Linked DNA regions of Pelosinus fermentans DSM 17108. The protein of the gene in region 3 interacts with the protein of the main gene of each other region in a pairwise test. Links are inferred from orthologs where the notes say so. Each region holds a gene or a part of one and is shown on either strand. Other genes may lie near its edges. The genes, in order: FR7_RS17445, rplL and FR7_RS14090.

The links.
Region 1: the proteins of FR7_RS14090 (region 3) and FR7_RS17445 interact in binary tests that used the Escherichia coli proteins (3 or more experiments, as listed by UniProt). The link is inferred for Pelosinus fermentans DSM 17108 from one-to-one orthologs.
Region 2: the proteins of FR7_RS14090 (region 3) and rplL interact in binary tests that used the Escherichia coli proteins (3 or more experiments, as listed by UniProt). The link is inferred for Pelosinus fermentans DSM 17108 from one-to-one orthologs.

What each region holds. Positions count from the first base shown.
Region 1 is NZ_AKVN02000001.1:3,759,225-3,762,169, reverse strand. Bases 127-2,911 are described here. They hold FR7_RS17445 (pyridoxal phosphate-dependent aminotransferase), read right to left. Parts: upstream 2,221-2,911; coding sequence 1,033-2,220; downstream 127-1,032. Other genes in these bases: FR7_RS17440 (MFS transporter), read left to right, coding at 2,573-2,911; FR7_RS17450 (MetQ/NlpA family ABC transporter substrate-binding protein), read right to left, coding at 184-1,002. Also shown: FR7_RS17455 (MATE family efflux transporter), read left to right, coding at 1-39; more of FR7_RS17440, read left to right, coding at 2,912-2,945. UniProt on the Escherichia coli protein: Shows aminotransferase activity with methionine and histidine as substrates, and to a lesser extent also with phenylalanine.
Region 2 is NZ_AKVN02000001.1:4,171,337-4,174,336, forward strand. The notes cover bases 1-2,840. They hold rplL (50S ribosomal protein L7/L12), read right to left. Parts: upstream 1,685-2,840; coding sequence 1,316-1,684; downstream 1-1,315. Other genes in these bases: rpoB (DNA-directed RNA polymerase subunit beta), read right to left, coding at 1-767; rplJ (50S ribosomal protein L10), read right to left, coding at 1,714-2,244; rplA (50S ribosomal protein L1), read right to left, coding at 2,473-2,840. Also shown: more of rplA, read right to left, coding at 2,841-3,000. UniProt on the Escherichia coli protein: The binding site for several of the GTPase factors involved in protein synthesis (IF-2, EF-Tu, EF-G and RF3). Is thus essential for accurate translation.
Region 3 is NZ_AKVN02000001.1:3,044,431-3,048,521, reverse strand. What follows is about bases 74-4,004. They hold FR7_RS14090 (DNA polymerase III subunit alpha), read left to right. Parts: upstream 74-375; coding sequence 376-3,804; downstream 3,805-4,004. Other genes in these bases: FR7_RS14095 (ABC transporter substrate-binding protein), read right to left, coding at 74-144. In the rest of the region: more of FR7_RS14095, read right to left, coding at 1-73. UniProt on the Escherichia coli protein: DNA polymerase III is a complex, multichain enzyme responsible for most of the replicative synthesis in bacteria. This DNA polymerase also exhibits 3' to 5' exonuclease activity. The alpha chain is the DNA polymerase catalytic subunit.

The DNA.
Region 1 (2,945 bases), 710 kb from region 3 along the record:
AGAGTGCAGCGTAAATATGGGGATATACAAAATGTATAGTGTTCTGCTTCTGTAAAAAAATGAATCGAAACGCGAAGACGCGAAGAAATACGAAGCACACGAAGGAGATTACAGGTCTCTTCGTGTGCTTCATAGCCTTCGCGCCTTCGCGTTTCAAAATGTTTTATTTTTTATGTGCCAGTTTTACCAGGCTGCTGCAACAGAACCTTTAAAGTGTTCATTAATGAAGGATTTTACTTCATCAGAGTGATAGGCTTTAATGAATTTTTGTACAGCTGGATTTTCTTTATCTTTAGAACGGACAGCAATAATATTAGCATAAGGGGAGTTGATATCTTCAATAGCAATTGCATCTTTAGTCGGTACTAATCCAGCGGTAATTGCATAATTGGTGTTAATGGCAGCAACGTCCATGTCAGCTAGGGAACGGGGGATTTGTGCTGCATCTAATTCTTTGATAACAATTTTTTTAGGATTCTCAATAATATCAGTAACAGCGGCTTTTAGTCCGATTTCCGGTTTTAATTTAATAAGACCAATTTTCTCTAGCAATAATAGAGCTCGTCCTCCGTTAGTTGGATCATTAGGAATGGCAACGATGGCTCCTGCTTGTAAATCGGCTATATTTTTCAGCTTGCTTGAATAAATGCCCATTGGAAAAATGACTGTGTTGCCCACTGAGACGATATCATAATTGCGGTCTTTAATAATATTGTCAAGGTAAGGTTTATGTTGAAAACTATTGACGTCAATATCACCTTGGTTTAATGCTACATTAGGTTGAATATAATCATTAAATTCAACGACTTCGATTTTTAAGCCATCCTTTTCGGCAATTTTCTTGACTACATCCATTACTTCAGCGTGAGGACCAGCTGTAACACCAACTTTTAATGTTTTCTGTTCTACTTTTGCAGTACTTTGCTGACCGCAGCCAGTTGCTAAACCTAGAATAAAGACAAGAGATAGGAAAAGGGAAATGGATTTTAGTGATTTTTTCATTTAAATATGCCTCCTAAAAAATATAATGTTTTATTTCAATTTTTGCAGTCTTTCGATTGCTGCTTCTAATGTTGCAAATTGTTTGCAGAAACAAAAACGGATAAAACGATGTTTGTCATTGGCATCGTCCTGATAAAAACTAGATCCCGGTACGACTGCAACCCCTACTTTTTCAGCTAAGTGACGGGCAAAGTCTACATCATTCTTCCAGCCAAAAGGCGCTATGTCTGCCATAATATAATAGGCGCCGGCCGGGCGAATGCAAGTAAAGCCGATGGCAGTCAATTCCTTTAACATAAAGTCGCGACGCTTACTGTAAAAATCCCCTAATTTTTCATAATAAGTGGTAGGAAAATTTAGGGCCTGGGCGGCGGCTACTTGCAGGGGAGCGGCTGCTCCTACCGTCAAGAAGTCATGCATTTTACGTATGGAACGGCTGATTTCGCCGGAAGCAATCACATAACCAATGCGCCAGCCTGTTACGCTGTAGGTTTTTGAAATACTATTGATAGTTATGGTTCGTTCTGCCATGCCGGGCAAGGTAGCCAGAGGAATGTGTTTTATTTCATCATAGATGATGTGTTCATAGATTTCGTCTGTAATTGCCAAGACATCATATTGAATACATAGTTTGGCAATGAGATCCAGCTCTTCGCGGTTAAAAACTTTACCAGTAGGGTTATTTGGAGTATTAATAATAATGGCCCTGGTACGTTCTGAAAATGCCGCCGTTAATTCTTCCTTGATAAAGCTGAATTCTGGTGGATGCAGTTGGACGTATTTGGGGGTAGCACCACATAATACGGCATCAGGACCATAGTTTTCATAAAAAGGCTGAAATATAATGACTTCATCCCCAGGATTAATAGTGGCTAAGAGGGTTGCTACCATGCCTTCTGTTGAACCGCAGCATACGGTGATTTGCGTTTCCGGGTCAATATCAATGTTATAGTCTCTTTTGTTTTTCAAAGCAATGGCATCTCTAAGTGACTTCGTCCCCCAGGTAATTGCATATTGATTGTGATCTTCTAAAATTGCCTTAACTGCGGCCTCTTTTATTTCATCCGATGCCGGAAAATCAGGAAAGCCTTGTGCAAGATTAATGGCTTTATGAGCGGCAGCAATACGAGACATTTCTCTAATTACGGATTCTGTAAAACGACCAGCTTTTTCCGAGGCATAGTTACGCAGAGTTTGAGCTTGTGCATTTTGATTCATCATATTGACTCCTTTGATTGATAATAAAAAAATCTTCTTCATAAGATGAAGAAGATTTTATTTTTCCAAAATGATCCTCATCTCCCAGGAAATTCCTGTTGGAATTGGCACCGTTCGCATTGCGCGGTGGTTGCCGTAGCTTCATCGGGCCAATCCCCTCGGCTAACTCTTGATGAATGTATGTAGTTGATGAAAGTAATAGTAGCATGAGTTCCTACCTGGTGTCAAGGAGAATTGAGAAAATCGTATCTCTCGTCAATTGACATGTAAACTTAACAAAAGTATAATATGATAATATGAATAAAAGTCCATTGCAAAAATACTTATATTCATAATTGAGGAGGATTATCGTATGGGGCAGACAAAAACAAGTTTTCGATGGAAATTAGCAGGACTTATGTTTTTTATTAGTTTTATTTCTTACATGGATCGAGTCAATTTATCAGTAGCCACTCCCACTATTATGCAAGAATTAGGCTTTAGCAAAATGGATATGGGATTTATTCAGACGGCTTTTTTTGTTGGCTATGCTTTTATGCAAATACCAGGTGGAATCATGTCTGAATTTTGGGGACATCGGAGGGTTCTGGCACTAGCAGCTACTTGGTGGTCAGCCTTTACAGTATTAACAGGAGCATGCAGTAACTTTACCTCATTTATTCTGGCGAGAAGTCTGTTTGGCATCGGAGAAGGTCCTATGGCACCTGCCTTTGGAAGATTTATTT
Region 2 (3,000 bases), 1.1 Mb from region 3 along the record:
AGTGATTCCAATAACTGAGTAGCATTATCTACGGTAGGAGGTTCACCCGGACGTAATCTTTTATAAATTTCGACTAGAGCTTCTTCTCTGGAATTGGTATTATCCCGTTCCAAAGTAGCGCGAACCCGCACATCATCATGAAACAATTCTGCAATAGCAGCATTTGACGCGTAGCCTAAAGCACGAATCAATACGGTCGCTGGTAATTTTCGTGTGCGATCCACCCGAACAGACATTACATCATTGGCATCCGTTTCGAGTTCCAGCCATGCACCACGATTTGGAATGACTGTAGAGTTATACAGTTTTTTACCTGTTGCATCAATTGTTTCATTGTAATACGCACCTGGAGAGCGTACCAACTGACTGACAATAACCCGCTCTGCACCATTAATGATAAAAGTACCATTTTCTGTCATGAGTGGGAAATCGCCCATAAATACTTCTTGTTCTTTAATTTCGCCAGTCTCACGATTAATCAATCGAACATTGACGCGTAAAGGAGCTGAATACGTAACATCGCGTTCTTTACATTCTTCAACGTGATACTTGGCTTCGCCTAATGTAAATTTTTCAAATGTCAGAACCAAATTGCCTGTAAAGTCCTGAATAGGCGAAATGTCATGGAAAATTTCTTGCAGCCCTTCCTTTAGAAACCAGTTATAGGAATTCTTCTGAATTTCAATCAGATTGGGCATGTCCAGTACTTCTTTGATCTTGGCATAACTATATCTGATCTTTTTGCCAACCGGAACAGGATTAAACATTAAATCCTTCACCCCTTAGCCCAAATTAAACTTTATACCTTGGCAGCACATTTTCATTAGCGATATGTATACCGATATTGCAAGTCGCTTCGCAACTCACAATATTTTGCCGCAGGTATAAAACCTTTTACATAATACAATATTGTGCAGTACATAATATAATATCATCCATTAGCACTAAATATGAAATATATAATAAAAGACAAATTACAGTGGTACTTTAGCACCTAGCAAATGAAGGGTTAGGCACTACAATACAAAAAAAGCAAGGTTTTTCCAGTCAAGTAACAGACCTTGCATTTGTCTTCATGATGAAATATGATTCCATCCTCCATATATTACTATTTCCTGCCAATCTAGATTTTATACATTGCACAATAAAAAAACATTACCCTAAAATAAACATTCTTTGCATTGAACAATAATATCACAATAAGACCCGTTAGTCAATACCCCAATAATTTAATTCAGGAAAAAATATAAAGAGCACCACATGGGTACTCTTTATATTTTTCATTCTATAATTTAGAAAGAATAGAGAGTTATAATTACTTAACTTCTACAGCTGCGCCAGCTTCTTCAAGTTTAGCTTTGATTGCGTCAGCATCAGCTTTAGCAATTTTTTCTTTAACTGCTTTAGGAGCACCATCAACTACTTCTTTAGCTTCTTTCAAGCCAAGACCAGTGATTTCGCGAACAACTTTGATAACGTTGATTTTACTAGCGCCAGCGCTAGTAAGAATAACATCAAATTCAGTTTTTTCTTCAGCGGCAGCAGCAGCAGCTGGAGCGGCAGCAGCAGCTGCTACAGGAGCAGCTGCAGAAACACCAAATTTTTCTTCTAGAGCTTTCACCAATTCAGATAATTCAAGAACACTCATGTTCTCAATTGCTTGCATAATTTCTTGTTGAGTCATTTTAAAAAACCTCCATTAATTTTAATTTTTTATGCTGATTCTTTTTGTTTGCGCACAGCATCAAGCGCATATACGAATTTGCGGATAGAACCTTGAAGTACATTGACAAATCCAACAATTGGAGTTTGCATACCAGCCAAAACTTGAGCAATAAGCACTTCGCGAGTTGGTAGGCTTGCCAAAGCTTTTACACCTTCTGCATCAATAACCTTACCATCTAACAAACCAGCTTTTACTTCCAATGTTTTTAATTTATGCTCTTTTACAAAGTCAGAAATTACACGTGCTGGAGCAACGGGGTCTGTTTCAGAAATCGCAATTGCAGTTGGACCTTCAAGATAAACGTCCAACCCTTCAATTCCGATTTCCTTAGCAGCAATCCGTGTCATCGTATTTTTTACTACACGGTATTCCACGCCAGCTTCACGTAATTTACGACGAAGTTGAGTGTCTTGTGCCACAGTAAGACCACGGTAGTTTGTCAATACCGCACCTTTTGTTACAGAAAGTTTACCTTTCAGTTCGGAAACGACTGATATTTTTTCTGATGTTACAGCCACTAAAATCCACCTCCTTTACAAGATTACAAAACAAAACGACCTCTCGGCATAATAAGCCGGAGGTCGCTAATAGCAAAAGCTATAGTATAATCCCCGACCTCGGCAGGCGAACATGAGAAAGATTCACATCTCACTTAGTTCATTACGGATACCTGCTGTCTACAGCCAAATTTATTATTCAGTTGCATTAGATCAAAGATTATACTGTCACTTCTTACTTACAATTAATTATTTCTTGCCAGAAACTTTAAGTGGATTTACTTTTACACCAGGACCCATTGTAGTACTTATAGTAACACTACGCATGTATTGTCCTTTAGCAGCAGCTGGTTTTACCTTATTCAAGATGTCAACCAACGCTTGAAAATTTTCGATAATTTTTTCATTGTCAAATGATATTTTACCGATTGGTGCATGAATATTACCAGCTTTATCAGTACGATACTCGATTTTACCTGCTTTTATTTCACTAATCGCACGAGCAACATCTAAAGTAACTGTACCAACTTTAGGATTCGGCATTAAACCTTTAGGGCCTAATACTTTACCTAAACGACCAACAGTACCCATCATATCAGGAGTAGCAACTGCTACATCAAACTCAGTCCATCCACCCTGAATTTTTGCTACGATATCTTCAGCGCCAACAAAGTCAGCACCAGCAGCTTCTGCTTCTTTTGCTTTCTCACCTTTAGCAAAAACCAAAACAGTTTTGGTTTTACCAGTACCGTGAGGCAATACTACCGCTCCACGTAC
Region 3 (4,091 bases):
TAATTTAGCAAGCTGATCTATATTGCCATCGGCATTTAAATAATGAAACTCGGCATGAATACCGTGTTCTGTAAGTTCTGCTTTAAAACCATGGACGGCATCATCTAAATTTTGCGTCAATTGCAGAATGCCTATAGTATACAATTCACAACACCTCTTTAAACATTTATAACCTCTATATATTCAACTTATTTATGAAAATACCTGCGAAACATAACAAAAAATATATTGGTCTTACCTACAAAGACATCTGTTATTGTTCAATCAGAAAGAATGAATTACATAGTGGTTCCGTTATTTCTTACTATAAAGTATAATAAAAATGAACTTTTCTATAGGAATAAGAATTGTGTCATCTAAAAGGATGTGAAATAGATGGAAAAACAATTGCAGCACTCTAATGCTAGGTCATTTGTGCATTTGCATGTACATACAGAATATAGCTTACTTGATGGCGCCAGCCGTATTGGAAGTCTGGTAAAACGAGCAAAAGAACTCAATATGCCAGCAATCGCGATTACCGATCACGGTACAATGTATGGCATTGTTGATTTTTATAAGCAAGCAAAAAAGCAAGGTATTAAACCCATCATTGGCTGTGAGGTCTATGTGGCTCCTCGTTCCCGGCGGGAAAGAACTATGGTGGAAGGGGAAGCCTATTATCATTTGGTATTATTGGCTGAAACCGATGAAGGATATCGTAATTTGATTGAGTTGGTATCGAGAGGAAATACCGAAGGTTTTTATTATAAACCGAGAGTTGATAAAGAACTGCTTAGCCAATATAGTAAGGGACTCATTTGCCTAAGTGCCTGCATTGCAGGAGAAATCCCTTCCTGGCTATTAAAAGATAATATCACTGTTGCTGAGGCGTTGGTTCAAGAGTATATTGACATTTTTGGAAAAGATAATTTTTTTCTTGAAATCCAAGATCATGGGATACCGGAACAAAAAAAGGTAAATACGCTTTTGATCGAAATGTCTCGTAAATTTGATGTTGGCTTAGTCGCGACCAATGACTTACATTATATTAACAAGCAGGATGCAGAATGTCATGATGTGTTGTTATGCATTCAAATGGGAAAAACCGTAGATGATACTGCTAGAATGAAATTCTTCAGTGATGAATTTTATTTGAAAGATTTTGATGAAATGGCACAGTTATTTGGGGCGTATCCAGAAGCCCTTGCAAATACTTGCCGCATTGCAGAGCGTTGTAATGTGACCTTAGATTTTGGCAATTTATATTTGCCTGAATTTCCTGTACCAGAAGGTCTTACAGCAAATGACTATCTTGAAAAGCTGTGCCGGGATCAGTTGAAAGAACGCTATAGTGAAGTCACTCCAGAGATTAATGATCGTTTGGCCTTTGAGTTAGGCGTTATTATGAAGATGGATTATTCGGGGTACTTTTTGATTGTTTGGGATTTTATTAATTATGCCAGACAGCAAGAAATTCCCGTAGGACCAGGCCGTGGATCGGCTGCAGGTAGTATTGTTGCGTATTTATTGGGGATCACTAATATTGATCCAATTGCTTACGGCTTGTTGTTTGAACGATTTTTGAATCCTGAGCGGGTTACTATGCCCGATATTGATATTGATTTTTGTTATGTGAATCGCGGCAAGATCATTGAATATGTATCGGATCGTTATGGTGCCGATCGGGTAGCCCAGATTATTACCTTTGGAACGATGGCTGCTAAAGGAGCTATTCGAGATGTAGGGCGAGCTTTAAATATGCCATATGGTGAAGTCGATCGAATTGCCAAAATGGTACCGAATGAATTGGGGATTACTCTGCGGCGGGCTTTGGAAATCAGTTCGGATTTTCGTGCTGCTTATGAAAATGAATCAGCGGTAGGAAAATTATTAGATTTAGCAATGGCAGTTGAAGGATTGCCACGGCACGCTTCTACCCACGCTGCAGGGCTAGTGATTTCTAAAGAGCCTTTGACTCATTATGTGCCGCTGCAAAATTCTGCCGAAGGATTTTTAACGACGCAATATGATAAGGATAAGGTAGAAGAACTGGGTTTATTAAAGATGGACTTGTTAGGGCTTCGAACACTAACTGTTATTGGTGATACGATTAAGCTTGTACAGAAAAGTCGGGGGATAAAGATTGATATTGATCATATTCCCTTAGATGATCCTAAAGTAAGTGCTATGCTGACTAATGGCGATACAGCAGGCGTCTTTCAGTTAGAGTCAAGCGGTATCACTACTTTAGTGAAGGATCTAAGACCTGAATGCTTTGCCGATTTAATACCTCTAGTGGCGCTATATCGGCCAGGTCCTTTAGGAAGTGGCATGGTAGAAGACTTTATCAATGGTCGGCATGGTAAAAAAACAGTTACGTATGTACATCCCTTATTAGAGCCAATTTTATGTGATACCTTCGGTGTTATTTTATATCAGGAACAAGTTATGCAGATTGCCTCGGTGATGGCTGGTTTTTCCTTGGGACAAGCAGATTTGCTTAGACGAGCCATGGGGAAAAAGAAGCACGATGTACTAGATGCCCAACGGGAGAATTTCTTGCAGGGGGCTGGTGAGCGGGGCATTGAACGGAAGATGGCAGGGGAAATTTTTGATTTGATGGCACATTTTGCTGATTATGGTTTTAATAAATCCCATAGTGCGGCTTATGCTTTGGTTGCCTATCAAACTGCTTATTTAAAGGCGAATTATCCTCAAGAATTTATGGCAGCTTTATTATCAAGTGTTATGGGGACCAATGAGAAAATTGGCTCTTATATTGAGACTTGCCGTCAAATGGGTATTGATGTACTGCCGCCTGATATCAATGCCAGTCAAAGTAGTTTTAGTGTAGATGGGAATGGGATACGTTTTGGTTTGGCAGCAGTAAAAAACGTTGGCGAGAATGCTATTCAAAATATGGTAGTTGCTCGTGATTCTAATGGAAAATTTGAGTCGCTGGTAGATTTATGTACTAAAGTGGATATGCGCTTAATTAATAAACGGGTAATCGAAAGTTTAATTAAATGCGGTGCATTTGATTCATTGGGTGCAAAGCGTTCACAGTTATTAGCAGTACTAGAACGAGCAATCGACATGGCTGCAGTGCGTCAGCGGGATAAGGTCAGTGGGCAGATCGGCTTGTTTTGTGAAGAGACTTTAAATGATGCAGATGAGATTACTCTGCCAGATATTCCCGAGATCCCAAAAGAACAGATGCTGGTATTGGAAAAAGAAATCACTGGCTTTTATGTAACGGGACACCCTTTAGATGCGTATAGAGAGAAGATGAACAGTTTCACTCCTCTAATTGAGTTGGTTACTGGTGAATATGGTGATGGCAAGAATATTAAAGTAGCGGGACTGATTATTAGTGCAAAGCGTATTACTACTAGGAATGGTGGAATGATGTGTTTTATTGCTCTGGAGGATTTTACAGAGCAGATAGAAATCGTGATCTTCCCTAAAACCTTTGATAAATTCAATAAAATTTTATTACCAGATACACCTGTTCGGGTATCTGGCAGATTGAGCATGAGTGAGGATAAGGCGAAAGTAATTGCAGATGATATTCAATTACTTGGTGATCCGCAAAATCTGGAAGTGCGGCTTAAAATTAGTAAAGTGCAAGAAAGCGGGGATGTTTTTGAAAAATTAAAACAAACCTTTAGGAAATTTCCCGGTTCTAGTGTTGTCTTTTTGCATCTGACAGATAGTCGGCGTGTGATAAAAACAGAACAGCAATTTTGGATCAGGCCTACTCCCGAAGCGATAGAAGCATTAGAAACTATCATTGGTAAAGGGCAGGTAACCATTGCATAAATAAGAAAACACTTGGTTGTAAGCCAAGTGTTTTCCTTATTTTCCTGTGAGAAGCAGTACAGCGATAGCTGCTCCTTCCCGTCCATATTATTATAATATGGTAGACAAGATATTACAAAGTTTCCTTAAATAGTGGGCGTTAGCTCTAAAGTAGATGAAGAAATTATATTTTTGTCACGCCTAAGAAAAATTAGCAGGAATACGCTCTAATATGGAGAAAGCAATGTATAGATTTTATTTTGAAATAGAATGCTTCGTAGATTTATAGACAATTGTTAAAAAAATGA